One region of the Enterococcus sp. AZ194 genome, then DNA from elsewhere that is predicted to be linked to it. Evidence: a T-box and tRNA genes for the amino acid it is inferred to sense, from the RefSeq annotation. Region 1 holds a T-box; the other holds one or more tRNA genes.
What was found. The T-box of region 1 lies ahead of serS (serine--tRNA ligase). A T-box ahead of a tRNA ligase gene usually reads a tRNA of that ligase, here a tRNA-Ser.

Region 1 (19,923 bases):
TTTAGTGCTCATACGTTTACGGAACCCGTGAACTTTTTGACGTTTACGTTTGTTTGGTTGGTATGTTCTTTTCATTTATTCCACCTCCATAAGAGTATTACTATCCATATACACAGACATACTTTGATAGTATACCTAGTAGACCTAGGTTTTGTCAATGATAAATTGTAGAGAAACTCACGTAAATGTCTCGAAAAATTTATCCACAATCTCAATTTTTTTGAGGATAGAGCTGTGAATCAGCAAAAAAATTTTCACAGGCTTTTTGGAGTTTCCCCCCGACTTTTGCACAAATTCACGCCCTGTCAAAAAGTTATCCTCAGGAGTTTTAAACATGTGGAAAAGCGCCTAAAACCCTTTCTGAATCTGAATAGTTTGTCCACAGGTCTTGTTTACTTTTTTTATTAAACCCGAGTTATCCACCTGTTGATTACTCTTGTGGATAACTTTTTATAGGTCTTTGGATTACTTTTTTGTTTTTTCACACAGTTTGTGGATAAATGAAAAGAAATTTTTATTTTCCTTAAAGAATCTGTGGAAAACTTCGCTAAAAAATGCTAAATTAGAACTACCTATTTCTATTTATAAGATAAGGAGGATCTCTGATGGCATCACTGGAAGATATTTGGCTAGATCTTCAAGAGAGTTATCGTGCAGAACTTAGCCCTACCAGCTACAATGCCTGGATCGATACTGCACAACCACTTTCTCTACAGAATAACCAATTAATTATCGAAGTGCCCTCTAGTTTACACAAAAACTATTGGGAAAAAAACTTAGCAACCAAAATTGTTGAAACAGGCTATAAACTAACTGGTCAAGAAATCATTCCTTCATTTGTCGCAGCTGATGAAGAACCTCAGCTTAAACCAGCCATAAAACAAAAAGAAGAAGCACCAAAACCTATCAAACTCGCTAAAAAAGCGATGTTGAATCAAAAGTATACATTTGACACCTTTGTTATCGGTAAAGGCAATCAGATGGCACATGCTGCAGCACTTGTTGTTGCTGAAGATCCTGGATCGATGTACAATCCCTTGTTCTTTTATGGAGGCGTTGGATTAGGAAAGACTCACTTGATGCACGCAATTGGCCATCAAATGTTATTAAATCAACCAGATGCCAAAGTTAAATACGTCAGTAGTGAGACCTTTGCCAATGATTTCATTAACTCTATCCAAAACAAAACCAGTGAAGAATTCCGCCAAGAATATCGCAACGTTGAGCTCTTACTCGTCGATGATGTCCAATTCTTCGCAGAAAAAGAAGCGACACAAGAAGAGTTCTTCCATACCTTTAACGCTTTATATAATGATGGAAAACAAATTGTCCTAACCAGTGACCGTTTGCCAACTGAGATACCAAAACTAGAAGAGCGACTCGTTTCGCGTTTTGCGTGGGGCTTATCTGTTGATATTACCCCTCCAGATTTGGAAACCAGAACCGCTATTTTACGGAAAAAAGCGGCGGCTGAGCGCTTGGAAATTCCAGATGACACGTTAAGTTATATTGCCGGTCAGATTGACTCCAATATTCGTGAGCTAGAAGGCGCGTTGGTTCGCGTACAGGCGTTTGCTACTATTAATAGTTCAGACATCACCACGAGTTTAGCTGCTGATGCACTGAAAACACTTAAGTCTGGGCGAGGTCATAGCCAGCTGTCGATTCTTCAAATTCAAGAGGAAGTTGCCAAGTACTATCATATTCAGATGAAAGACTTAAAAGGTAAAAAGCGTGTCAAATCGATTGTGGTGCCCCGTCAGATTGCGATGTATCTTTCTCGAGAGCTTACAGATAATTCTCTTCCTAAGATTGGCGCAGAATTTGGCGGAAAAGATCATACAACGGTGCTGCATGCCCACGAAAAAATTGAACAATTACTCAATACCGATTCAACCATGCAAAATGAAATTTCAGAAATTAAGAACTTCCTACTAAACTAGTGAACGAATCTGCAAAAATTAATTTGTGGATAACTTTTAAAATTGACTTTCTTTTTTCCACAGGATATACACAAGCAAAAAGACTTGTGCCTGATACGAGAAATTAGTTTTCCACAGGATTAACAGGCCCTACTACTTTTATTATCTCTTATTAATAAATAAAACAAAGGAGTTACCCTCATGAAATTCTCTTTAAAACGCACAATCTTTATGCAAGAATTACAAACCGTCCAAAGAGCCATCTCTTCAAAAACAACTATTCCCATTTTGACAGGGGTAAAAATCTTAGTCACAGAAGAAGGTTTGACTTTAACCGGAAGTAACGCTGATATTTCTATAGAAACATTTTTAAGTGTGCAGGATGAAAATTCTCTTCTACAGATTGAAGAAACAGGCAAGATTGTTTTACAAGCTCGTTTCTTTAGTGAAATTATTCGTCGTTTACCTGAAGAAGAAGTTTCTATTGAAATGCTTGAAAACAATCAAGTGGCGATTACTTCAGGAAAAGCTCATTTTACAATTAACGGGTTAGATGCAGACAACTACCCACATCTACCAGTTATTGAAACAGAAAATCAAATGAAATTACCTGTTCATGTGTTAAACAAATTAATTGCCGAGACAGGCTTTGCTGTTTCTCAACATGAAAGCCGGCCAATTTTAACCGGTGTTCATTTTATCTTAAGTGATCAAAAACTATTAGCTGTGGCAACCGACTCTCATCGTTTGAGTCAACGTGTCATTCCAATTGAACAAGCGGTAGAAAATTTTGACATCGTAATTCCTGGAAAAAGCTTAATTGAGCTGTCTCGTTCATTAACAGATGAAGAAGAGTTAGTTGAGATCAGCATTATGGAAAACCAAGTTCTTTTCAAAACAGAAACGATGTACTTTTACTCACGTTTACTAGAAGGCAAGTACCCAGATACCAATCGGTTAATTCCTTCAAGCTTTAATACTGAGATTGATTTTTATGTACCAACACTTTTAGCTGCGATTGAACGTGCCTCACTTTTATCACATGAAGGCCGCAATAATATCGTTCGTTTGACGCTTGATGCTGATTCTGTTGTTTTATCAGGGAACTCACCAGAAGTTGGGAAAGTCGAAGAAAGCTTGAGTTACGAGAAAGTCACTGGCGAACCCTTAGAGCTCTCCTTTAATCCTGATTACATGAAAGCTGCTCTTAGAGCCTTTGGTGACATGAGTGTGACGGTCAAATTCATTTCAGCTGTTCGCCCATTCACATTAGAACCAACTGAAAGCTCTGTCGAATTTATCCAATTAATTACGCCAGTTCGGACAAATTAATTTTTTATTTTCATCTTTTTTTGAAAGTTTTTGAAAAAGTAAAAAGAATATCCTATCTGCAGAAGGTCTTAAAATCGATTTTAAGGCCTTCTGCTTTGTTTTAAATAGAAAAGACTTTTTTTAGGTAAAAGCCCTTAGATTTAAAAATATATAGGGAAATTTGTTTTATTCGCTTAAAAAGGGTATAATAGAGTGTATGTTTATCAGAGAAAATGAGGGATGCTAATTGAAAGAAAAAGTCATTTTGAAAACAGATTACATGACTTTAGGACAAGTCCTAAAAGAGGTCAATATTATTAGCAGTGGCGGTCAAGCCAAATGGTACTTAGCCGAGCATACCGTGTTTGTCGATGGAGAGCCTGAAAACCGTCGTGGACGTAAATTATATCCGGGCATGATGTTAGAAATACCTGATGAAGGTACTTTTTTTATGAAAAAAAAGGAAATGACGTCTGATGAAACTGAGTAATATCCAACTCAAAAATTATCGTAACTATGAAGAGTTGTCGTTAACTTTTTCAAAGAACTTAACGATTTTTTTGGGAGAAAATGCCCAAGGGAAAACAAATATTTTAGAGAGTCTCTACGTTTTAGCCATGACTCGAAGCCACAGAACCAACAATGAACAAGAATTGATTCAGTGGGGAAAAGAGCAAGCTTACATAATGGGAACGGTAGAACGCCATCTTTCAAAGACACCGTTAGAATTAACGTTGTCCAAAAAGGGCCGGAAAACAAAGATTAATCACATCGAGCAAAAACGATTGAGTAGTTATGTCGGGCAGCTGAACGTGATTTTGTTTGCGCCGGAAGATCTTTCTCTTGTGAAAGGTAGCCCTCAGCTGAGAAGAAAATTCTTAGATATGGAGATTGGCCAAATCAACCCAATTTATTTGTTTGACCTGGTTCAATATCAATCTGTTTTAAAGCAACGCAACCAGTATCTGAAACAGCTGGCTGAAAAAAAACAGACGGATTTGATTTATTTGGATATTTTAACGGAACAGCTTGCCGAATTTGGTGGAAAAGTTTTATTTGCTCGACAGAAGTTTGTGAAACGTTTGGAACACTGGGCGAATTTATTACATCAACAAATCAGTCATCAAAAAGAGAACCTTCAGATTTCTTATGTGGCAACGGTGCCGTTTGGTGAAGAAACCACAGCAGAGGATATCCAGGAGCTTCTTTTGCAGGAGCTTCAGCGAAATAGAAAAAAAGAACTCTTTAAAGCCTCGACGTTTCTTGGTCCTCATAGGGATGATTTACAATTTTTTGTCAATGAACAAAATGTGCAAACTTATGGTTCCCAAGGCCAACAACGGACAACCGCTTTGAGTATCAAACTAGCTGAGATTGATTTGATGAAGGAAGAGACGGGCGAATACCCAATTTTACTTTTGGATGATGTGATGAGTGAGTTAGATGATTCTAGACAGCTCCATTTACTAGAAACAATTGAAGGGAAAGTGCAAACTTTTTTGACAACGACAACGCTGGATCATGTAAAAAATAAAATGACTGTTGAACCGGAGATTTTTTATGTTCATCAGGGAGAAATAAAAGGAGCAGAGACCTAAATGACAGAAGAAGAAAAAAGTTTAGTGGAACGTGCCAAGGAATATGATGCCAGTCAGATTCAAGTTCTGGAAGGCTTAGAGGCCGTTCGTAAACGTCCAGGGATGTATATTGGTTCAACAAGTGGTGAAGGTCTTCATCATTTGGTATGGGAAATCGTTGATAACTCGATTGATGAAGCGTTAGCTGGTTTTGCGACATCGATTCACGTAGTCGTAGAAGAAGATAACAGTATTACCGTTATTGATGATGGTCGAGGAATTCCAGTAGGGATCCAAGCCAAAACAGGTCGTCCTGCTGTTGAAACAGTTTTTACTGTCTTACATGCTGGGGGAAAATTCGGCGGTGGCGGTTATAAAGTATCTGGGGGGCTACATGGAGTAGGTTCATCTGTTGTAAATGCCTTGTCTTCTGTTTTAGATGTAAAAGTCTATAAAGAAGGTAAAATTTATTTTCAAGAGTACCAACGCGGTGCTGTGATGAATGATTTGAAGGTCATTGGAGAAACAGATCGAAGCGGAACAGAAGTTCACTTTATTCCCGATCCAGAGATCTTTACAGAAACAACTGTCTTTAACTTTGATAAATTAGCAACACGTGTCAGAGAGCTTGCTTTCTTGAATCGTGGGTTGCATATTTCAATAGAAGATCGTCGAGAAGAAAAACCAGTCCTTCGCGAGTACCATTACGAAGGTGGGATTAAGAGTTATGTGGAACATTTGAATGCGAATAAAGATGTTCTTTTCCCAGAGCCCGTGTTTATTGAAGGCGAACAACAAGACATTATTGTCGAAGTTTCTATGCAATATACAGATGGGTATCATTCGAATATTTTAAGTTTTGCCAACAATATTCATACCTATGAAGGTGGGACCCATGAATCAGGGTTCAAAACTTCGTTAACGCGTGTGATTAATGATTATGCACGCAAACAAAAGTTAATGAAAGAAAATGATGAAAACTTAACCGGGGAAGATGTTCGTGAAGGTTTGACAGCTGTTATCTCAATCAAACATCCAGATCCTCAGTTTGAAGGACAAACCAAAACAAAACTAGGAAATTCGGAAGTTCGAACAGTTACTGACCGTCTTTTCTCAGAACACTTTGGCAAATTCTTGATGGAAAACCCAACAGTCGGTCGTCAGATTGTTGAAAAAGGAATGTTGGCTTCAAAAGCGCGTCTAGCAGCTAAACGTGCGCGTGAAGTGACTCGTCGTAAAGGCGCCTTAGAAATCAGTAATTTACCAGGAAAACTAGCCGATTGTTCAAGTAATGTTCCTGAAAAATGCGAATTGTTCATCGTCGAAGGAGACTCTGCCGGTGGATCTGCAAAACAAGGAAGAAGTCGTGAGTACCAAGCGATTTTACCTATTCGTGGGAAAATCTTGAATGTCGAAAAAGCCAGCATGGATAAAATTTTAGCGAACGAAGAAATTCGCTCACTATTTACAGCGATGGGAACAGGCTTTGGTTCTGATTTTGATGTCTCAAAAGCGCGTTACCACAAACTAGTCATCATGACCGATGCCGATGTCGATGGCGCGCATATCCGGACGCTTTTATTGACTCTCTTTTATCGTTATATGCGTCCAATTGTGGAAGCAGGGTATGTCTATATTGCGCAGCCTCCTTTATATGGCGTGAAACAAGGGAAAAACATTACCTACGTTCAACCAGGGAAAAATGCAGAAGAAAACTTGAAAAAAATTATGAGTGAATTACCAGCGAGTCCAAAAGCAACGGTTCAGCGTTACAAAGGGCTAGGAGAAATGGATGACCATCAATTGTGGGAAACAACCATGGATCCAGAGCGCCGAATGATGGCACGAGTGAGCGTGGATGATGCGATTGAAGCCGATCAAATCTTTGAAATGTTGATGGGAGACAAGGTTGAGCCTCGTCGTGCGTTTATTGAAGAAAACGCCCATTACGTGAAGAATTTAGATATTTAACCTTGAAGGAGGGAATTTCGTGAGTGAAGAAATCAAAGAAAATATCCATGACGTCAATCTGACGAGTGAAATGAGAGAGTCCTTCATTGATTATGCAATGAGTGTTATCGTTGCTCGTGCATTACCAGACGTTCGTGACGGCTTAAAGCCCGTTCATAGAAGAATTCTTTATGGGATGAATGAACTTGGGGTAACCCCCGATAAACCACATAAAAAATCAGCCCGGATTGTTGGGGATGTTATGGGTAAATACCATCCTCATGGGGATAGTGCGATTTATGAATCAATGGTTCGTATGGCACAACCATTTAGCTATCGTTACATGCTAGTAGACGGCCACGGAAACTTTGGTTCAGTCGATGGCGATGGTGCGGCAGCAATGCGTTATACAGAAGCCCGAATGAGCAAAATTGCGATGGAAATGTTGCGTGATATTAACAAAAATACCGTTGATTATCAAAGTAACTATGATGATACTGAGCGTGAACCCAATGTGTTACCAGCTCGTTTCCCCAACCTTTTGGTGAATGGGACAACAGGGATTGCAGTTGGGATGGCAACAAACATTCCACCTCATAATTTGAATGAAGTTGTGGCTGCGGTAAACCTCTTAATGGAAAACCCAGATGTTACGACCAACGAATTAATGGAAGTTTTACCAGGACCAGATTTCCCAACAGGCGGGTTAGTTATGGGGAAATCAGGCATCAGAAAAGCTTATGAAACAGGTAAGGGTTCAATTACCATTCGAGCAAAAGTTGAAATTACAGAAATGCCTAATGGAAAAGAACGAATCTTAGTGACTGAGCTTCCTTATGTGGTAAACAAAGCCAAATTAATTGAACGTATTTCAGAATTGCACCGCGAAAAACGAATTGAAGGAATCACAGATCTTCGCGATGAATCTTCTCGTGAAGGGATGCGTATTGTCATTGATGTCCGTCGCGATGTCAGTGCATCAGTTATTTTGAACAATTTATACAAATTAACTTCTCTACAAACTTCATTTGGTTTTAACATGTTGGCTATTGAAAAAGGCGTTCCAAAAGTCTTAAGCTTAAAACAAATTCTAGAAAACTACATCGAACATCAACGAGAAGTAATTGTTCGTCGTACAGAATTTGATAAACAAAAAGCAGAAGCAAGAGCGCATATTTTAGAAGGTCTGCGAATTGCGCTAGATCACATTGATGAAATTATTCGAATTATTCGAAGTGCCAAAGCAGAAGATGAAGCCAAAAGAACTTTAATTGAACGTTTCGACTTCTCAGACCGTCAAGCACAGGCTATCTTAGATATGCGTTTGCGTCGATTGACTGGTTTAGAACGCGATAAGATTGAAAATGAATATCAAGAACTCTTAAAACTGATTGCGGACTTAACCGATATTTTGGCGAATCCGGGACGAGTAACAGAGATTATCAAAACTGAATTAGGTGAGATTGGTGCTCGTTTTGGTGACAAACGTCGAACAGAGCTTCTCGTAGGTGAAGTCTTGAGTCTGGAAGATGAAGACTTGATTGAAGAAGAAGAAATCGTTATTACGTTAACCAATAATGGTTATATCAAACGTGTCGCTAACAGTGAATTTAGAGCGCAACGTCGTGGGGGCCGTGGTGTTCAGGGAATGGGCATTCACAACGATGATTTCGTGAAGAATCTGGTTTCTTGTTCGACACACGATACTTTACTCTTCTTCACTAATAACGGTAAAGTTTATCGAGCAAAAGGATATGAAATTCCAGAATATGGTCGCACAGCAAAAGGAATTCCAGTGATTAATCTATTAGGAATTGACTCAGCTGAGAAGATTCAAGCGATTATTTCTGTTGAAGGACAAGCTGAGGATGGTCATTATCTGTTCTTTACTACTCGTTTAGGAACGGTTAAACGGACGACTGTTACAGCCTTTTCAAATATCCGAAGCAATGGCTTAATTGCGATTGGATTGAAGGATAATGATGAGCTAGTCAACGTATTAATGACAGATGGCACAGCCAATATCATTATTGGAACGCATACTGGATATTCTGTAACCTTTAAAGAAGAGGTCGTTCGAGATATGGGACGAACAGCTTCTGGGGTTCGCGGTATTCGTTTGAGAGAAGATGATTATGTCATCGGCGCAGCAACGATGGATAAAGGCAAAGAAGTGCTTGTGATTACTGAAAATGGTTATGGAAAACGGACGAAAGTCTCTGAATATCCAGTCAAAGGCCGTGGTGGTAAAGGGATCAAGACTGCCAATATTACACCAAAAAATGGACCACTAGCTGGTTTAACAACTGTAACAGGCGAAGAAGATATCATGTTGATTACAGATAAAGGTGTGATTATCCGCTTTAGCGCTAGCACCGTTTCACAAACAGGTCGTTCAACCTTGGGCGTTCGTTTGATGAAGATGGAGACTGAATCAAAAGTGGTAACGATGGCGATTGTTGCTCCTGAAGAACTTGAAGAAGAGACAACAGAAACAACATCAGGTACAGAGAACGCAAATGATACAACCGTTATCGAAGAAACGATTCAAGAGATGACGACAGAAATAGAAGAAACAGAAGAATAAGCTGGACAAACGATCGGTAGGTTTCTATCGGTCGTTTCTTCTGTAAAAAATGAGTCTATTCTTTTTTTACAGAAGGATTGCGGCAGAAGATTTGTGTGAGTTACCTTGCAAAAATGGTTTGAGTAAATGAAAGAATCTTTAAGAAATTTTGGGCATGTGAAACAGCACATTTTTTTATTTTTTAACCAAAAGAATCTATGGATAGGCATTGCAAGAAAGCCGTATTTGCGTTAAAGTAGGATAAGAATGTGTGAAACATTTTTCTGTTTCACAAGAGAAAGGACAGCATATGACACCTGAAGAATTTCAACAGGCCTTAGCCACACATCAGATTGATTTATCAGAGGAGCAGATGGCCCAGTTTGAGCGTTATTTCCATCTATTGGTAGAGTGGAATGAGAAGATGAACTTAACGGCTATCACTGATAAAAAAGAAGTTTATTTAAAACATTTTTATGATTCGTTGACCCTTTCGTTTTCACAAGACTTTTCTCAAAAAGTCTCTTTGTGTGATGTCGGATCGGGTGCAGGATTTCCAAGTATTCCATTAAAAATTGTGTTCCCTGCATTAACGATTTCGATTGTTGATTCTTTAAATAAGCGAATTACTTTCTTGACAGAATTAGTCAAAGAACTAAAATTAGAGGACGTCCACTTATATCATGATCGGGCAGAAACCTTCGGACAGACCAAAGAGATTCGTGAATCGTTTGATTTTGTCACAGCAAGAGCAGTCGCGCGATTAAATGTTCTAAGTGAGCTGTGTTTGCCTTTAGTGAAAAAGGATGGCTATTTCTTTGCCTTAAAAGCAGCCAAAAGTGAAGAAGAGTTGAACGAAGCGAAACCAGCAATCGCAACACTTGGTGGCAAGTTCATTGAAGAGCGTTCATTGAACTTACCCATTACAGAGGATGAGCGTCATGTGTTAGTGATTCAAAAGAAAAAAGAAACGCCTAAAAAATATCCAAGAAAACCAGGTTTGCCCAATAAGCAACCGTTGAAATAGGAGGAGACTCGATGGCACGGATTATTTCTGTCGCAAACCAAAAAGGTGGCGTGGGAAAAACCACGACGACTGTTAATTTGGGTGCGTGTTTAGCGTTTAATGGAAAAAAAGTTTTACTTGTTGATATTGATGCCCAAGGAAATGCTACAAGTGGGATTGGTATTAGAAAACCGGATGTTGATCAAGATGTCTATGATGTGCTGGTCAATGAGACACCCATCAAAGAAACGATTCTATCAACCACTCGCGAGAATTTAGATATTGTTCCGGCTACGATTCAGCTGGCAGGAGCCGAGATTGAATTAACTTCAATGATGGCAAGAGAATCTCGATTAAAAATGGCTTTAGCGGAAGTGGAAGATATCTATGATTTTATTTTGATTGACTGTCCACCTTCTTTAGGGCATTTGACGATTAATGCGTTCACCTCTAGTGACTCAATCTTGATTCCTGTACAGTGTGAGTATTACGCATTAGAAGGCTTGAGTCAATTGTTAAACACGGTTCGTCTGGTCCAAAAACATTTTAATCCAGAATTAAAAATCGAAGGTGTTCTGTTGACTATGTACGATGCCAGAACGAACTTAGGTGCTGAGGTCGTGGATGAAGTTCGAAAGTATTTTCGTGAAAAAGTCTATGACACGATTATTCCAAGAAATGTTCGCCTATCAGAGGCGCCGAGCCACGGATTATCGATTATTGATTACGATCCACGTTCAAAAGGTGCAGAAGTGTACTTATCTCTAGCAAAGGAAGTGTTAAATCGTGAGCAAGAGTAAAGGCTTAGGTAGAGGAATTGATGCACTATTTCAAGATATTGCGAGCTTGGAGGAAGTTGATGTTCAAAAGGAATCGGTGATTGAGCTTCCCTTAAATGAGCTACGTCCTAATCCGTATCAACCACGGAAAACCTTTGATGAAGCTTCTTTACAAGAGTTAGCGAATTCGATTGAGCAGTCGGGTGTTTTTCAACCGATTATTGTACGTCAATCAGCTGTTAAAGGTTATGAGATTATTGCTGGTGAGCGTCGTTTTCGAGCATCAAAATTAGCCGGCAAAGAAGCAATTCCTGCAATTGTCCGAGAATTTGATGAAGAAGCGATGATGCAAGTCGCAGTTTTGGAAAATTTACAACGGGAAGATTTGAATCCTTTAGAAGAAGCAGAAGCTTACGAAATGTTGATGAAGAACCTCAAACTAACACAGGCCGAAGTTGCAGAACGTTTAGGAAAAAGTCGCCCCTACATTGCAAATTACTTACGTTTATTGACGTTACCTGATTTGGTAAAAGAGATGGTTCAAGATGAGCGTCTTTCTATGGGACAAGCTAGAACTCTGCTTGGTCTAAAGGATAAACAGCTTATTTTAAAATTAGCCAATCGTGCGGTCAAAGAAAATCTAACGGTTCGTCAATTGGAACATTTAGTAAGTGAACTAAATGACAACAAAGGATCAGAAAAGAAAAAAGTTCCTCGTTTGGTTCAAGAAAAGCCCTATTATCTTCGTGAAAGTGAAGATCGTTTGATGGATAAATTTGGTACCAACGTTGAGATTCAAGAAAAAGATGGAAAAGGGAAAATCGAAATTGAGTACCTTTCTCAATCTGATTTAACGCGTATTTTAGATATTTTAAGTATTCGTTTTGATGAAGCATAGGAGGAAAAGCTTATGTATGATTTAGGGGATATTGTTGAGATGAAAAAACCACATGCCTGTCAAACCAATCGTTGGGAGATTGTTCGCATGGGGGCCGATATAAAAATTAAATGCGCGAATTGTGGTCATATTGTGATGATGCCACGTCGTGAATTTGAGAAAAAAATGAAAAAATTACTAGAAAAAAAAGTTTAGAAAGAGTGAAGATACTATGGCACTAACCGCCGGAATCGTGGGTTTACCGAACGTCGGAAAATCGACCTTATTTAATGCAATTACAAAAGCAGGAGCAGAGGCTGCTAACTATCCCTTTGCAACTATTGACCCGAATGTTGGGATGGTAGAGGTTCCTGATTATCGTTTACAAAGATTAACTGAATTAGTGAAGCCTAAAAAAACAGTCCCAACCACTTTTGAATTTACTGATATCGCTGGAATTGTTCGTGGTGCCAGTAAAGGGGAAGGGCTAGGAAATCAATTTTTAAGTCATATCCGCCAAGTAGACGCAATCTGTCACGTGGTTCGTTGTTTTGATGATGACAACATTACCCACGTCGAAGGGCGCGTTGACCCATTAGAAGATATTGATACAATTAATTTGGAGTTGGTCTTAGCTGATTTGGAATCTGTTAACAAACGTTATACACGTGTGGCGAAGATTGCCAAAACCAAAGATAAAGAAGCTGTGGCAGAGTTAGCAGTGTTAGATAAAATTAAACCAGTCTTAGAGGAAGGAATTTCAGCTCGCTCTATCGAATTTACAGATGAAGAACAAAAAATTGTTCGAAGTCTCTTCTTGTTGACAACAAAACCTGTGTTGTACGTAGCAAATGTATCAGAAGAGGAAGTCTCTGATGCAGACAACAACCACTATGTTCAAACAGTTCGTAATTTTGCTTCAAGCGAAAATGCTGAAGTCATCGTCATTTGTGCGAGAGCAGAAGAAGAAATCGCTGAGTTGGATGAGGAAGATAAAGCAGAGTTTCTTGAAGCGTTGGGGATTGAAGAATCAGGTTTGGATCAATTAATTCGTGCAGCCTATGATTTATTAGGCTTGGCTACTTACTTTACAGCGGGTGAACAAGAAGTTCGCGCGTGGACATTCATCAAAGGGATGAAAGCACCTCAAGCTGCTGGAATTATCCATACGGACTTTGAACGAGGCTTTATTCGAGCTGAAACGGTTTCTTTTGAAGACTTAAGTAAGTATGGAAATATGCAAGCTGCCAAGGAAGCAGGGCGTGTTCGTTTAGAAGGAAAAGATTACGTTGTGCAAGATGGCGATGTTATGTTGTTCCGATTTAACGTATAAAAGCTATCAAGTTTCCTATGAACTATGGTAAAATAGCTTTTGTGAATTCCGTTGTTTAGGAACAATGGCGAAGGAGGACAATCGAAATGGAACCAGAAAAACTACGAGAAATCGTTAGTGAAAATCGCAGTCTAGAAACGAAACTAACCAAACGTAACCAACAATATATCTTTGATTTGAAAAAGGCCCTAGTAGCGGCTAACTTAAGCGAAGAAGAAAAAACTTTGGCTTTACATGATATTCTACCTGTATTAGTGGAAGAACAAAAAGGTGGAAAGACAGCTAGACAATTGTTTGGGACGGTCTCTGAACGAACAGAAGCGATTATTAGTAAACCTCAAAAACCAAAATCAACCAGCCCTTGGACGATGTGGTTAGATAATACCTTATTAATCTTCGGAATCTTCAGTATTATGATTTCGGCTATGGCGTTCATTTCACGTGGTACGCAAATGGCTTATGGATTAACAACCTTGGTATTAAGCTCGGCTATCGGTGGTTGGGTCTTCTACTTAATGTACAAATACATCTATCGTTTTGAACAACCAGGCGCAGACAAAAGTCAGAAGCCAGGGATGTTAAAATCAATGGGAATTATTGTCGGAACCACGTTACTATGGGTTCTTTCATTAGCTGCGACAATGATGTTACCACCTGTTGTTAACCCAATCTTTGAACCAGTTGTGGTGATTTTCATAGGAGCGATTGCGTTAGCTGTTCGTTACTACTTAAAGAAAAAATATGGGATTGTGGGCAGTTTAGCTGTTCCACGAAACAGATAATACCTCAAAAAAGTCAGTATCCTTGTGTTGGATGCTGGCTTTTTTTTACGCGTAAAATTCAGGCTCTACATTAAATGATGTGAATGACGGGCATATCATTCACAGAAGGTCTCCTAAAAGCATAGAGAACCGTTAGTAAGTACTAAGGCTTTTATTTTTTAGGTAGAAAAAAATAATAATCACCTCATTAATGTTGACTTGAAAGGTAGAATCTGTTATTTTCATATATAAAATTAAATAAGAGGAGTGGTACTAAAAATGTCCAACTGGGAAACAAAGTTCGCGAAAAAAGGGTTAACTTTTGATGATGTCTTATTGATACCAGCAGAAAGTCACGTGTTACCAAACGAAGTGGATATGAGTGTAAAGCTAGCTAAAAATATTACGTTAAACATTCCAATTATGAGTGCAAGTATGGATACTGTCACTGACAGTAAAATGGCGATTGCGATGGCTCGACAAGGTGGTTTGGGTGTCGTTCATAAAAATATGAGTATCGTTCAACAAGCGGATGAAGTCAGAAAAGTCAAACGTTCAGAAAGTGGCGTTATCATTGATCCTTTCTTTTTAACTCCTCAAAATCTTGTGGCAGATGCAGAGCAATTAATGAGCAAATACAGAATTAGTGGTGTACCAATTGTTGAAACAATGGAAAACCGTAAGCTAGTTGGAATTATTACAAACCGTGATATGCGCTTTGTGACAGATTATCAAATGTTTATTTCAGAAGTGATGACCAAGGATAATCTAGTTACCGCCCCAGTAGGTACCTCTTTAAAGGATGCAGAAAAAATTCTTCAACAACATAAAATTGAAAAATTACCTATCGTTGATTCAGATGGTCGTTTAAGCGGTCTGATTACAATTAAAGATATTGAAAAAGTCATTGAGTTTCCCAATGCTGCCAAAGATGAGCATGGACGTTTACTTGTAGCAGCGGCAGTCGGTGTGACGAGTGATACATTTGACCGCGCACAAGCATTACTTGATGCAGGTGCTGACGCAATTGTAATTGATACCGCACATGGACATAGCGCAGGGGTCATTCGTAAAATTGCAGAGATCCGAGCAACTTTCCCAGAAGCAACCTTAATTGCTGGAAATGTAGCTACGGCCGAAGCAACAAAAGCCCTTTATGATGCAGGGGTTGATGTGGTGAAGGTTGGGATTGGTCCTGGTTCAATTTGTACTACGCGTGTTGTTGCCGGTGTTGGTGTTCCTCAATTAACTGCGATTTATGACGCTGCCTCAATTGCTCGTCAATATGGTAAAGCGATTATTGCGGATGGAGGAATCAAGTACTCTGGAGATATTGTAAAAGCTTTAGCGGCAGGTGGTCATGTGGTGATGCTAGGAAGTATGTTAGCTGGAACGGATGAATCACCAGGCGAATTTGAGATTTATCAAGGCCGTCGTTTTAAAACTTATCGTGGTATGGGCTCATTAGGCGCGATGGAAAAAGGTTCAAGTGATCGTTACTTCCAAGGTGGCGTAAATGAAGCCAACAAGCTAGTTCCTGAAGGGATTGAGGGACGTGTTGCCTATAAAGGAAGCGTCTCAGATATTATTTTCCAGATGATTGGTGGCTTAAAATCAGGTATGGGTTACGTTGGTGCTGGCAATCTACAACAATTGCGCGATGAAGCGCAGTTTGTTCAAATGAGTGGTAGTGGATTAAAAGAATCTCATCCCCATGATGTGCAAATTACGAAAGAAGCACCAAACTATTCAGTCGAATCATAAAAAAATAACGGCCGCCACAGTTAAAAAATTGTGGTAGCCGTTTTGTTATTTAGAAGTTGTTGTTTCGTGGTCAGCAGTTAGTACGCTAGGCCTCATTTGACCGACGTGCCTCTAGTCTTTACCAATAATCTTTAGGCCGCCCATGTAAGGAACAAGAACTTCAGGAACGGTTACTGTACCATCTTCATTTTGATAATTTTCTAGGACTGCTGCAACTGTTCGGCCCACTGCTAAACCAGAACCATTTAAGGTATGTGCATAGTTTGTTTTTCCATTTTCATCACGGTAACGAATCATGGCGCGACGTGCTTGAAAATCTTCACAGTTTGAACAAGAGCTGATTTCACGATACATGTCTTGGGCTGGAATCCAAACCTCTAAGTCATAAGTTTTCGCAGCTGAAAAGCCCATATCGCCAGTTGACAACGCTAAGACACGATAAGGAAGATTTAGTTTTTGTAACAGCATTTCCGCATCATGGGTCATTTTTTCTAGCTCATCATAAGAATGTTGGGCGTCACTGAATTTCACCATTTCCACTTTGTTAAACTGATGTAGGCGGATTAAGCCACGAGTATCACGACCAGCACTTCCTGCTTCAGAACGAAATGCAGGGCTTAACGCCGTAAATTTAATTGGCAAATCTTGGCCCTCTAAAATTTCATTATTGTAGTAGTTTGTCAAAGGGACTTCTGCTGTCGGAATTAAAGTCAAATCTGTCTCCGCTAATTGGAAAACATCCTCTTTAAATTTAGGAAATTGCCCTGTTCCAAACATTGAGTTGCTGTTCACCGCGTAGGGTGTAATCATTTCAGTATAACCATTTTCATAGATATGTTGGTCCAACATAAAGTTATAGAGCGCACGTTCAAGACGAGCACCTAAACCTTTGTAATAAACAAAACGGCTACCAGAAACTTTTGCGCCACGTTCAAAATCGAGAATGTCTAAGTTTTCGGCGATTTCCCAATGGGGTTTTGGTTCAAATGCGAAACTTCTAGGCTGACTCCAACGACGAACCTCTACATTATCCTCTTCATCCTGACCAACAGGAACAGATGAATGAGGTAAGTTAGGAAGGGTTGTTGAGATCAAACGAAGCTGTTCATCAATCTCACCAATTTCCACATCTAGTGCTTTGATTTCTCCACCAACTGTTTTCATCTCCGCAATTTTGTCTGTTGCATCTTGTTTTTCACGTTTTAGCTCGGCAATTTTGGTTGAAACATCATTCCGATATTTTTTCAACTCTTCACTTTTGACTAGTAGAGCCCGTCGACTTTCATCCAAACGAAGAAATTCAACCAAAACCTCTTCTTTGACCCCTCTAGTTTGCAATTTTTCTTTTACTTCATCAAAGTTTTGACGAATCATTTTTACATCTAACATTCCTTTTCCTCCTTAAAGTAAGTGCTGGTTTGAGTTGTAACAAAAACCAAATAAAAAAAACTAGTCCATTCCAAAAAAGAATCTCTTTCTTGGGACGAAATAGTTTGAATTCGCGGTACCACCCAAGTTCAGTTAAAAAACTGCCCTTGTAAACAAGATAACGGTTGTTTGCCGATATAACTTAGACCTACTGTTTTCGTTATATTTCATTATCGAAAAGTGGATTCCAAACTATCTATTATTGACTTTCACCAATCGTCAACTCTCTACAAATAGAATCGTAAGTACTAGCTTTTCTGAATCATATTAACCATAGTATAGTGAATGACAAATTAATTGTCAATTTCTTATGGTAAAAATTGGAACATCCTTCTAAATGAATTCTGCTAAGACCTAGAGATGACTCACCTAAGCCCTAGCTTCTTACACAAAATTTACTTTCGTAGCCCTAGCTTTTTCTTTGTTTCAGAAAGAGTTTTTTCGGTATCTAGTTCGTCAGGATTGTTTCTAGTAATCGGTAAGTGTAGGATGAAGGCCGTCCAGTTTGGATCTGACTTAGCATAAATATAGCCACCATGTAAGGCGACAATACTTTGTGCAATAGCCAAACCCAAACCAGTCCCACCTGTTTCTTGTGAACGAGACTCTTCCACGCGGTAGAAACGATCGAATAACGAGTCGAGTGCGCGTTTTGGAATCATGGCCCCATCATTTTTGACGGTGATGACGGCTTCTGTCCCGACCTTCTCTACTTCTATTACGATATACTTAGCACCTTTTCCGTATTTCAGAGCATTTGATAGAAGGTTATTAAAGACGCGAACCAGTTTTTCTGTATCTCCATCCATAATAAAATGTTCCGGTGAAGAGACGACATGAATCTCGATTTGTTTTTTTGAAGCTTCTAATTCAAAGTCAGCAGCTAACTGTTCCACCAACTGCGTCATATCAAAAGAGGTGATGTTGATTGGTACAGAAGGTTGGCGAACTTTTGTATATTCGAATAAATCTTCTACTAATATTTTCATCTGTTTGGCTTTAACATAAGCAGTATGCGTATACTTTAAGAGATCCTCTTGTGAATGAAACTGTCGATCTTCAATTAACCCAAGATACCCAATAATAGAAGTTAACGGTGTTCGAATATCGTGGCTGACATTTGTAATTAGCTCGTCTTTTGATTTTTCAATACGACGTTCGTCTTCAATGGCAGCAACGGTACTATCAACCAAACCATTGATACTAGAGACGACTCGACTCAAATCGCCACTCAATTCAAATGGGATTCGGTGGTTATAATTTCCATCTGCAATATAATGAAGTTCACTAATAATATGACGTAGCTGCATTTGTCTATACCGACGAATCAGTCGCCAGTAAAGAACTGCCAAGTCGATTAGTAAGAAGGCTGGAACAAAAAAGTTTCGGAAACTTAAGAAGAAATCGGTATTCAATTGATCAGCAAAGACATTCTTTGTTCCCCAAATTGCATTCTCTAATGAAGGAGAGTTTCGAACGACAGAATCTAAAACAACCAAAATCGCTACATTTAATAGAAGTAATAAAACAATCGTAATAATTCCTTCTGCTAAAAGCTCGCTAATTTCCTTAGAAGTAAGAGTAATTCGCTTCTTTTTTTCCTGTGCAACCTTTCTTTTACCTTGCATCAATTTTATAACCAACTCCCCAAACGGTTTGAATCACTTTTTCGCCATCGGTTGCTTCTTCAATTTTATCGCGCAAATGACTTACGTGAACCATTACCGTTTTCGCAGAAACGATACTCTCCTGTTTCCACACGCGTTCAAAAATTTCGTCTGCACTAAAGACACGATTTGGATGACTAGCTAGTAAGTATAAAATACCAAACTCAAGGGCTGTTAATTGGATTTCTTTTCCATCAATCGTTTTGACTTCATGAGAATCTTTATTAATGATTAATGAATGAACTTCCAAAATGTCTGGTTGATCAGGAGTTACTTGCATTTTTGTTCGACGAAGTAATGATTTTACGCGCGCCATAACTTCAAGTGGATTAAACGGTTTAGTCACATAGTCATCTGCCCCAGCAACTAAGCCTTTAATTTTATCCATGTCTGTTGTTTTAGCTGTCAGCATAATAATTGGGATTTGCGATTCTTTTCTTAATTCCTTTACGACTTGCATGCCATCCATGATTGGCATCATGATATCAAGAATTAACAGTTCGATATCAGGAACTGTGCGAATTTTAGATAAGGCATCTTTCCCATCATAGGCTTTTACGGCTTCATAACCTTCGTTGTGTATATAGATACTTAATAGTTCAACAATCTCTTTATCATCATCTGCTACTAAAATTTTCATAAATAAACCTCCAATATATTATGTTATCAGCTCTATTCTATCAAAAAAAGACAGTTTTGGATAAGTGCAGTGATTAATTAATGAAAATTTAGAAGTAAATCAACAAAATATTTGGAAGTCGCGAGGTGTAACGAACGTTATTAATGGAAAAGGAGTATATGAGTGGGTAAAAACCGAAAATTACGAACGAATAAAACACGTTAATAAATAAATAATCGTATTCATGGAAATGTTGATAAATCAACGTTTTTTTAGTTGACGAAACCTGAAATAGTTGATATATTATTAGATGTTCGCGTGAATGATTTCTCATTCATAAACGCGAATTAATTTTTGGAAAAA
Region 2 (9,362 bases), 3.3 Mb from region 1:
ATGCTCCACCAACAAACCCAAAATTCTCACCGATAACGGTAAAAATCATATCTGACTCACGAACAGGTACGTAAATATCACTAACATTGTAGCCTTTCCCAAACATCCCACCAGAGCCGATTGCAAGTAAACCTTGGGCAGGTTGATATGACGCACCTCCTGCATCGTGAAACGGATCTAGCCAAGAATCAATCCGCGCAAATTGGTAGGCTTTGAAAATGCCCAAATCGCTCAAGAATGAACGACCAGTCTCTGTAGTAACCAGAAAAATGGTCCCTCCACCAACTATCACAGCAAATAATAATACAGGTACAATAATCCGCCAAGAAATCCCTGACATCAAAAAGACACCGCCAAAAATGGCTAAAAAGACCAGCATCGTCCCGAAGTCTTTTTGAAGTAAGACAAGCACAATCACAGGCACCGTGACCGCAAACATTTTTAAAATTAAAAAACCATCCGTCCGTAACGTTCGTTCTCGTGTTCTGGCATTATGTTGTGTGACTACTAAAGCAAGCATCAAAACAAACGCAATTTTCATCAGCTCAGAAGGTTGAAAACTCATTGCTCCAAAACGAAACCAGTTTTTAGAACCCGTCAAACGATCCATATCCTTATCATAAAATCTTAACAAGGCCATCATGACAGCCAAACCAATGCCGTAAATAAATGGTGTTAATTTCCAAATCCATTTTAACCGCATATGCATAATAATGATAATTGCTACCGTACCTAACCCATACCACATACACTGTTTCAACATTTCTGTCGTAATCGCTTTGGTCTGTTCATCGTGTGTTAAAGCAACGTAAAGCGACAACAGTCCAATCAAACAAAGTAAAAATACTGGCAAAATAACACCATAATCAATTTTATTATCTAACGAATTCGTTTTATTCTTATCCATTATTCATCCCTTTTCTACAAAAAACGTACTGGCTTATATTATAGTCGTCTCGGCTAATAAAAGAAAGTCTGACTCTTCTAGATTTGGAAAAAAATTAACTTTTAGCAGAACCATTCCAACTTATTGCTGGAGGATTGTCCTTTGTCTAACTACACCCAAGCAGCTTAACTCTCTTTTCCTACTAAATCGTAAGTGTTGCTCTCTTCAACAATTTACCTGTCTGCCCTTAGTCAGTTCTATCATCTATTCAGCTTAACGTTCTATTCCCATCTTCCCTAACGCTCCTGTATTCGAATTTGCCTGACCTTTTGTTTAGGCCATTCTGTATTTTGTTCGACTTAATTAATGCCCAGCTTTCCAATTCGTTTTCCGTTCTTCTGACAGCCTGTTAGCCAAGTCATTTCCCGATATCCTTTTGTCCAAGCTACTTCCCGACATCCTTTTGACCAAGCTGCTTTCCATTTTTCTAAGGTCCTTTTAACTTTCCGCCGCTATTCTCGTCCCTCGTAGAAGGCCAGCAGTGCTTGGATAACTTGACTCATCACAGGCGAAGTTAAATGATTTCTTTCTATAAAGTAGAAGTGGCGCTGGTAGCTTTTAGAAAGTGGCTCGAAAGCTATTTCAGTAGGCACAGCTCGTTTTGAAATAATTGAGCGGCCGATTCCTTGTTTTAGCAGTGCAACAATCACTTCATTACTTTGAACCTCCAAAATTGGCTCCGTAATATTTTCCTCATCAAAATAACGCTTCATATAGTGATAAACACCCGATGTTTTCTCTCGGATTAACCAAGGAGAGCTAGCAACATTCCCTGCCAAAACTAATTGATCGCTCAAAATAGCTCGCCGTAAAATCCCTTCTGTCGCAAGTGGCTTTTCAATGAAGCCAATATCCGCTTCATGCTTGGCAACTTTATCCAAAGCGTCATGTGAATTTGCCATAACAATTTCAAACGAGACCTTCGGAAATTTTTGTAGCAACTCCGTCATTAATTCTGGCAAACAATAGACAGCAAATGTATGAGAAGCCACAATTCGGCAGCTGACCTTTTGATTACTTTCTTGAACCAAGGCATCCACCGTCTGTTGCCAATCATCCAAAAGATTTAATGTTCGTTGATACAAGATGTCCGCTTGTTTTGTCGCCACCATCTCTTGTCGTCCATTTCTTTGAAACAATACCACCTGTAATTCTGTCTCTAATTGTTTGATTTGATGAGAAACAGATGGTTGGGATAAGAATAAAATCTCCGCACTCTGTGAGAAATTCCGCGTCTCGTAGACAACTCGAAAGGTTTGTAGTAATTTGAACATTGCAATCACTTCCATAATTTTTATTGATACTAACTATAATAACTATTTATTTCAAATATAGATAGACTTCCTATATACTTAATGAAGACTTAAACAATCGCCTAGCTAGTTCATTTTTTACTGACTTACACGAATCATCTCAACCGCTCGCTCATTGGTGCACTTTTTTGGAGGTCATTTGTTATTTATCCAGCTCTTATTCGGTTCCCTTCAAAAGCTTTAAGCCACTGACTATCTAAAAATTTAAGTATTTGGAGACTTTTTTGTCCCCAGTCAAAGGAGTTTATTATGCCAAAAGTTTTTCAATCTATGACCAAAAAATTTATGCCCTTCTTACCCGGCTTGGCTCTATCCATTGTGGTGGCTGCTGTTAGCCGATTACTCGCTCTCCTCGTGCCTCAACTAGGAGGAGCAACAATCGCCATTTTACTTGGTATCTTTTTAGGAAACACTTTCTTCAAACAAAAAAGTCTGGCGGTCGGAACCAAATTTGCCGAAAGCAAACTATTGGAGGTCTCTGTTGTTTTATTAGGTGCTACAGTTACCTTCCAAACCATCGCACAGATTGGCCTCAAAGGAATCATCTTTATCATTATTCAAATGTCCCTTACGATTATTTGCGCCTATCTTATCGGAAAAAAAATGAAATTCTCCGACAGCTTTTCTCTCCTCATGGCTGGTGGAAATGCGATATGTGGCTCTTCTGCCATTGCATCTATTGCTCCAGCTATTCATGCAGAAGACGAAGAAAAAGGACAAGTCATTACTCTAGTTAACTTGCTTGGAACTGTCATGATGCTCACCTTGCCATTTTTAGGCTTATTCTTATACGGAGAAAAACTATTGGAAAAAAGTGCACTAATCGGTGGAACGTTACAATCTGTTGGACAGGTTGTCGCAGGAGCTAGCATGCTCAATCAAGCCGTTGTTCAATTCGCTATGCTCTTTAAAATCTTACGAATCGTTCTATTAGTCGCCGTCGTTTTTCTTTTTGAACTGTTTATTCAGAGAAAAATGCCCACTCCCCCCTCAGTTCAGACCAAGACAAAAAAGAAAAAGTTATCTCTTCCTTGGTATGTGTTAGGGTTTCTATTATTTTGTATCCTTAACAGTCTAGTCAACCTGCCTACTTTTGTTGATCAAACCGCACACTTTGTCAGCAGCTGGTTTGAAATAACGGCACTTGCTGCAATTGGTTTGCGTTTAGACTTTGCCAAATTTATGAAAGAAGGGCCTCGTTTACTTCTCTATGGGCTTTCGGTCGGTGGCTTGCAAACTATTTTTGCCATTCTCCTCATCTTTTTGCTTCAATTTTAAAAAAAAAGAGCCCTAAAGTTTTTTTCAAACTTTAAGGCTCGTTTCACTTATTCATAACATTCTCAATAAGCCAAACTCAGTACATCAGCTTTTTGAGTATTTTTTCTTATATAGTTAGTAATAACTAACATATCTGGTTAGTTTTACTCAATAGACTCCATCACACGTTTCAAATCAAAACCTCGACCTAATACTTCATTGGCTGGCATCGAAATAATAAACGCTTCGCCATCAATTTTTTGAACGGCTTCTTTCACCAAAGAAAAATCTTTCTCATGAATCACAGTCATTAACATCATGCCCTCTTGCCCACGAAATCCACTTTCTATTGGCACCATGGTTACACCTTTATCCAGCGATTGGGTCAGTAACTCTTTCATCAAAACATACTCTTTTGAGATAATAAAAACATTTCTCGAACGAACAGGTCCTGCTTGAACTAGATCGATCACTCGACCAATCACAAATAAACAAATTAATGAAAACAAAACAACATCAATATCAAAGGCAATAAAGGCAGATAAAATAACTAATCCATCAACTACCCACACGGAAGCGCCTAATGGTACATGAAAGTATTTATTGACAATCTGAGCAATAATCGCCGTCCCCCCTGTTGAGGCACTTCCACGAAATTCCAAACCAATCCCAATTCCAGCAAACACCCCACCAAAAATTGCACTCAACAAAACATCGTGAGTGACAACCGGTAGGCCCTCTGTAACCCCTACAAAAAATGGAAAAACTAAACTCCCATAAATGGTCTTGATCCCCGTCGCTTTTCCTAGCAACAAAAAGCAAAGCAATAACAACGGAAGATTAATCGCATACAGAGTCAACGCTGCATTCCAACCAAACGCATGGTTCAAAACAACACTAATCCCACTAGCTCCCCCAGCAACTAGGTGATTGGGCAATAACAAAGTATTCATCGTAATCGCCAAAATCAGCGACCCAATCGTCACATAAATATAATCCTTAAAAAATAAGTGCATATCAAATTTTTTCATCATTCCACCCTCTACTAAAAAAGTCCTAGTCTAACGTAACATACTCTATTCAGAAGGGCTAGAGCTTGAGGGAGAAAAAGTGATTATTTTTTGGCGAGGCAAACCAAATTTGAAGATGTTTGAGTATTCTGTTATTCTATAATTAATCACATAATAACATTCGACACTTTAATTATGAGATTTATTGGTTGTCAAAAGATTCTTAATCAAAGTGTCAAAAAAAAGGAGCAAAAAATGAAAAAAATCACATGGGTACTTATCCTGCCCCTCTTACTCGTAATGGGTGCGTGTAAAACAACTGACTCAAAGCCCTCAGCAACTAACGCAAGCACCACTTCTGAATCAAAAATACACGAGGTAAAAGAACTGACTGTAGCAGATGCTGAAAAGATTGAAATAGGTGATGCTAAGGAGACAGTCTACGAAGCATTAGGACAGCCTTTGAAAGAATGGCGTTCGGATTCTGATTTTGTTCAACAAATGCTAGATAATGAAAAAAGGAAAGTAGATATGAAGAGTACGCTAAAGAAATCAGCAGAGGAGCTAGACAAAGAGAAAAATATTTCAACAATAGCCGAAGAAAATTTAACAAATGAGAATTTGATACTACTTCAATACACGGTGAACACAGAAATGAACACTCAACTTTCTTCACTCGTGTGGATTGACTCCAAAACAGACAAAGTGAGTCTAACGACTATTCGAAGCTTTTTAAACGAGGACGGCACCACGCCAGTTGTCCAGTTAAAAGAAACTGGATCAGACAAGCCTAGCAAAGGAATAAATACGTTCAACTTAGGTGATACAGTAATTTATACAGATGAACTCGACGGAACAACCTTCGATATAACAGTCGAGGATATCTCAAAGAGCAGGGGGAATTCCTACTATAAGCCTGAAGGAGCATTTTTTTCTGTGGTTTCCTACACTGTCGTAAATTCGGGCGATGTATCCGCTAGTTTTTCTCCCTTAAATTTTTCTTTTTATGATGAAACAGGTGCAGAAATTAAGCAGTATGAGAAGCGCCCTACACGTGCTCAAACTTTGGCACCTGGTGAACTTTACGGATTCTCAGTATATTATGATATACCTACTGAAGAAGAAAACTATGATTTTCGACTTGACGACGCAATTTGGAAAGGCAGCTATGTGTCCGAATTAAGCTACTAATAAAGTTATTAAAGTTACGATTATTTTATTCAAATAAAATCCAAAAATCATAAACAAACAAAATAAACTACCCTTTCTTCAATTTACAAATGCGATAGGCTCAGCAGAGGACTATTTAGATTACAGTGCTTTTTCCAAACTAGGATTTTATGATTAACTTATATATGAACAATATCCAGCAGATGCCACACAATTTGCGATAGATAGTATTGAAACGGATTGGAATCAGCAGGCATTACTTAGTGCTATAGAATATTTAGATTATCAATCCTTTTCATATCAAGGATTATAGGATCAATTAATTTATGAAAAGTTCACCGAGGAACAGGTTCAATACGCATAGATAATCTTCCTGATATAAGTATTAGGAAACAGTTTCTATTCTTACACTTGCATAAATACCTATGTAGCGAAAAACTAATTATCTAGTTCTGATAGCATAATTATGGATGTATTTATTTTGCTTATATAACTTGCAAGCTCGTACAAATTTTCACTAAATAACATTAAAAAGAACTATATTACAGGAGGATTATCCAAATAAAAAAGATTTTAGGCCTATTTACTATTATCGTAGTGTCGCTAACCTTAACCGCTTGCGGTGATTCAAAAGAAAAAGAATCAACATCCAAAAATACCCAGTCAGAAGTAGTTGAATCTTCAAGTACTAACGAAGCAAACACAATTGAATCTACCAAGCTAGATGATTCTTCAGAACCCTCAGAATCATCCACATCTATCGAACGAGAAACGTCAGAATATACCCCTGCAACTAAAGTAGCATTTCAGCCTAAAGATGTGTCTGATAATACAATTCAATCTATTAAAACATACAGTGATTATCTTAGTATGTATCATAAAATCATTGAAAACTATCTCTCTGAGTATGAAGAAACTGTTAAAGACACTGTCCTCTATGATGAAGCAAGCTTCCAAATGCAAAAAGACCAATATGATCAAGCTTTTGCAGCTCAACAAACTCAATATAAAGATATGGGCGATAAACTCTTAGTCGGCAAAGATTCCCTTGTTGATTTCCTTATTAGCTACCGTGATAACTTGAGTGATTTAATTGAAGGCTACCGAACCTCTTTACAGTAGTAAATACTCATTTAGACAGCTAGAAGAAAACATCTATTCATCAATGTACAATGTCTACATTTAAATAACAGTTTTCCTTACTATGAAAAAGGCTCAAAGTCACCAGTACAAAGTGACTTTGAGCCTTTTCAACTCGAGAAAACATACATAAGGAAGGTAAGGGATTCGAACCCTTGCGCGGTTTAACCCGCCTAACAGATTTCGAGTCTGTCCTCTTCAGCCGGACTTGAGTAACCTCCCAGTAACAATAGAATTTTCTCATACTTTGAATAATTAGTCTAGTGGCAACCTATTTCCCACAAATTCGTGTTTACCATACTAATGAATAATTCTCCTGCACCATGAACGAAAGGTAAGCCTGTGATATTTTTTAGTTAGCATCACAGGCTCTTCATTCTAAAGCCGCTGCTTGTCTATTGTGTTGTATATCTTTACTGAAGAATCGTTCCACCTTTTCCAATGTAGCCTATCCATGTGCTCCCATCATACAGTGAATAATATACCGTATCATCACCTAATAAGTAGGAATACTTTGCTGTAAATAATTTGCCAGAAAATTTCGGTTCGTTTGATTTCCCAATAGAATTGGACCAATATAGATCTTTCCAAATATTGTATGTTTTGCTTCCATCTATTTTCACTTTTTTATTTACCAAGACCGAGTCCATTTTTCGCATTCCAGTTGAATTAATATACCCCTTCCAGTTATCGCCTCTGTATAATGAATAATATGAGTGGCCATTTCCTATAGTATATTTATATCTAGCCTTGTATACATCGCCTTGTTTAGTTGCCTCTACCAGCTTAGAAGTCCAATATAAGTTTTCCCAAATTGCGTAAGTTGATGTGGTTGCCGTTATATACATATCATTTTGCGCAATTGGAGAACATACCTGTACGGCCTTAACATTAATGTATCCTTTCCACTCGCCACCTTGATAAAGTGAATAATATGAATCTCCGTTACCTAATGTATATTTGTATTTCGCTTTATAAACCAATCCTTTTTTATACTCTCCCGTATTGCCAAGCTCTTTGTTAAAGAAAAAGTTACCCCAGAGTTTATAATTGGGACTTATCGCAGATACATATATGTCGTTTGTTGTAGTAGACTTCAATTCTTTGGCACCATCTACATTTAAGAATCCAGAAAATTCCCCTGAAACATATAATTCGTAGTACTTATTAGCATTCACTGTAAAAATTTTCTTTGCTTCATATACTGTTCCTAACTTAGTAAGACCTTTCTTTGTTTTATATTCGAGATCTCCCCAAAGAGTCCAATCTGCTTTTGTAATGGTCACTTTTTTATTAAACGATTCCGCAGGATAATTATTTTCTGCTCCTTTCAATCGATAATAATATACTGGTAGTCCTGAATAATCGCCCATCCAGTTTTTTGCTGGAGTTGTTGCGATTCCATTTTTAGGGTATGTGCAATGAATAATTGTATCGTTGCTTAAGAACACACCTGTATGTCCAGCTGAACCAGCAGATCCACCTTTGTATCCGGCGACAAAAATATCGCCTCGTTTCACTTCTGCACGGCCGATTGGAATCAGCAGACTGCCTTCTAATCTGAAGAGCGAGTCCGTATTCCCCATACTACCAGTAGGTAAAAATCCTCCTGCAATCAGCGAATAATACACTGATGAACTACAATCATAACTATTTGGACCATAACGATTACTCATTGAGTAAGTTACTTTCCCTTCACGATCTTTAAACCATTGAATCATTTTATCAATACTTGCCATTTGTTTACATTCTCCTTTTATAATTAATTTGTATTCATTTGATAGAAAAACCTATCCTTTTAATTACTTCCTAAAACATCCCAGCCAGGACAACATAAATAGTCTATATCCTGGACCAAGATTTTTTTACCATACGTCGTTGAATAGACGTATTTACTTCCATATCTGTTGACAATCTCTTTTGACGTCACGACAACAACCTTACCTTTTTCATCACTACTTATTTTTTGGCCACCATACCAATTAGTCGCTGTCTTTCTTAAGCGACAATAGGTGCCTGAACCAAATGAACGATCATCTAACTTACGAGCACTTCCACCCGTTGACGATTGCGCTTTGGCGTAGGCTAACCAGGCTGTCCTATCGCCATAAAAACTATTTGCATCCAACGCTCCGTTATAATTGGCCAACCTTGTTTTCGAGCTATATTGATAGATTGTAGGATTCCCCCAATAATTTACAGCTGGTGCTGAGGGCCGTTTATAGCCAGTAATTGGATTATCCGCACCATATGAGGCATACCATAATCCGTAATCTCCGTCCTTTACCGTTTGCCAGTTTTGACTGTTCAGCATTGACTGATACGTATAAAGTAAACCTTTCACACCGCCTGTTAACACCTTTAGTCTATCTAAAAATCTTCGACACCATGTGGGCGAGCTTACAGATAACCCTTCTTCATAATCCAAAAAGAGAACCGCCTCTCCAACGTAGCCTTTACTATTCTTGTAAAAAAAGTCTGCCTCCGCTTCTGGGTTGCCATTTTTTGCATAATGATAGACACCCA

Region 2: it has a tRNA-Ser gene. The T-box ahead of serS (serine--tRNA ligase) is inferred to sense a tRNA for this amino acid. The anticodon was not compared.

The regions. Positions count from the first base shown of each region.
Region 1 covers NZ_JBIOQR010000001.1:26,290-46,212, forward strand. The annotation lists gene rpmH (50S ribosomal protein L34) at 1-75, opposite strand, end outside; gene dnaA (chromosomal replication initiator protein DnaA) at 606-1,943, shown strand; gene dnaN (DNA polymerase III subunit beta) at 2,124-3,254, shown strand; gene yaaA (S4 domain-containing protein YaaA) at 3,481-3,723, shown strand; gene recF (DNA replication/repair protein RecF) at 3,710-4,831, shown strand; gene gyrB (DNA topoisomerase (ATP-hydrolyzing) subunit B) at 4,832-6,781, shown strand; gene gyrA (DNA gyrase subunit A) at 6,801-9,347, shown strand; gene rsmG (16S rRNA (guanine(527)-N(7))-methyltransferase RsmG) at 9,637-10,353, shown strand; gene IGI37_RS00175 (ParA family protein) at 10,365-11,132, shown strand; gene IGI37_RS00180 (ParB/RepB/Spo0J family partition protein) at 11,119-12,009, shown strand; gene IGI37_RS00185 (DUF951 domain-containing protein) at 12,022-12,204, shown strand; gene ychF (redox-regulated ATPase YchF) at 12,221-13,321, shown strand; gene IGI37_RS00195 (DUF1129 domain-containing protein) at 13,408-14,103, shown strand; gene guaB (IMP dehydrogenase) at 14,362-15,846, shown strand; gene serS (serine--tRNA ligase) at 15,958-17,235, opposite strand; T-box leader at 17,323-17,545, opposite strand; gene IGI37_RS00210 (sensor histidine kinase) at 17,670-18,902, opposite strand; gene IGI37_RS00215 (response regulator) at 18,892-19,581, opposite strand.
Region 2 covers NZ_JBIOQR010000001.1:3,355,141-3,364,502, forward strand. The annotation lists gene IGI37_RS15565 (FtsW/RodA/SpoVE family cell cycle protein) at 1-907, opposite strand, end outside; gene IGI37_RS15570 (LysR substrate-binding domain-containing protein) at 1,399-2,220, opposite strand; gene IGI37_RS15575 (YeiH family protein) at 2,509-3,537, shown strand; gene IGI37_RS15580 (YitT family protein) at 3,681-4,547, opposite strand; gene IGI37_RS15585 (DUF4352 domain-containing protein) at 4,782-5,717, shown strand; gene IGI37_RS15590 (hypothetical protein) at 5,965-6,009, shown strand; gene IGI37_RS15595 (hypothetical protein) at 6,294-6,818, shown strand; tRNA gene IGI37_RS15600 (tRNA-Ser) at 6,969-7,058, opposite strand; gene IGI37_RS15605 (peptidoglycan amidohydrolase family protein) at 7,250-8,575, opposite strand; gene IGI37_RS15610 (GH25 family lysozyme) at 8,635-9,362, opposite strand, start outside.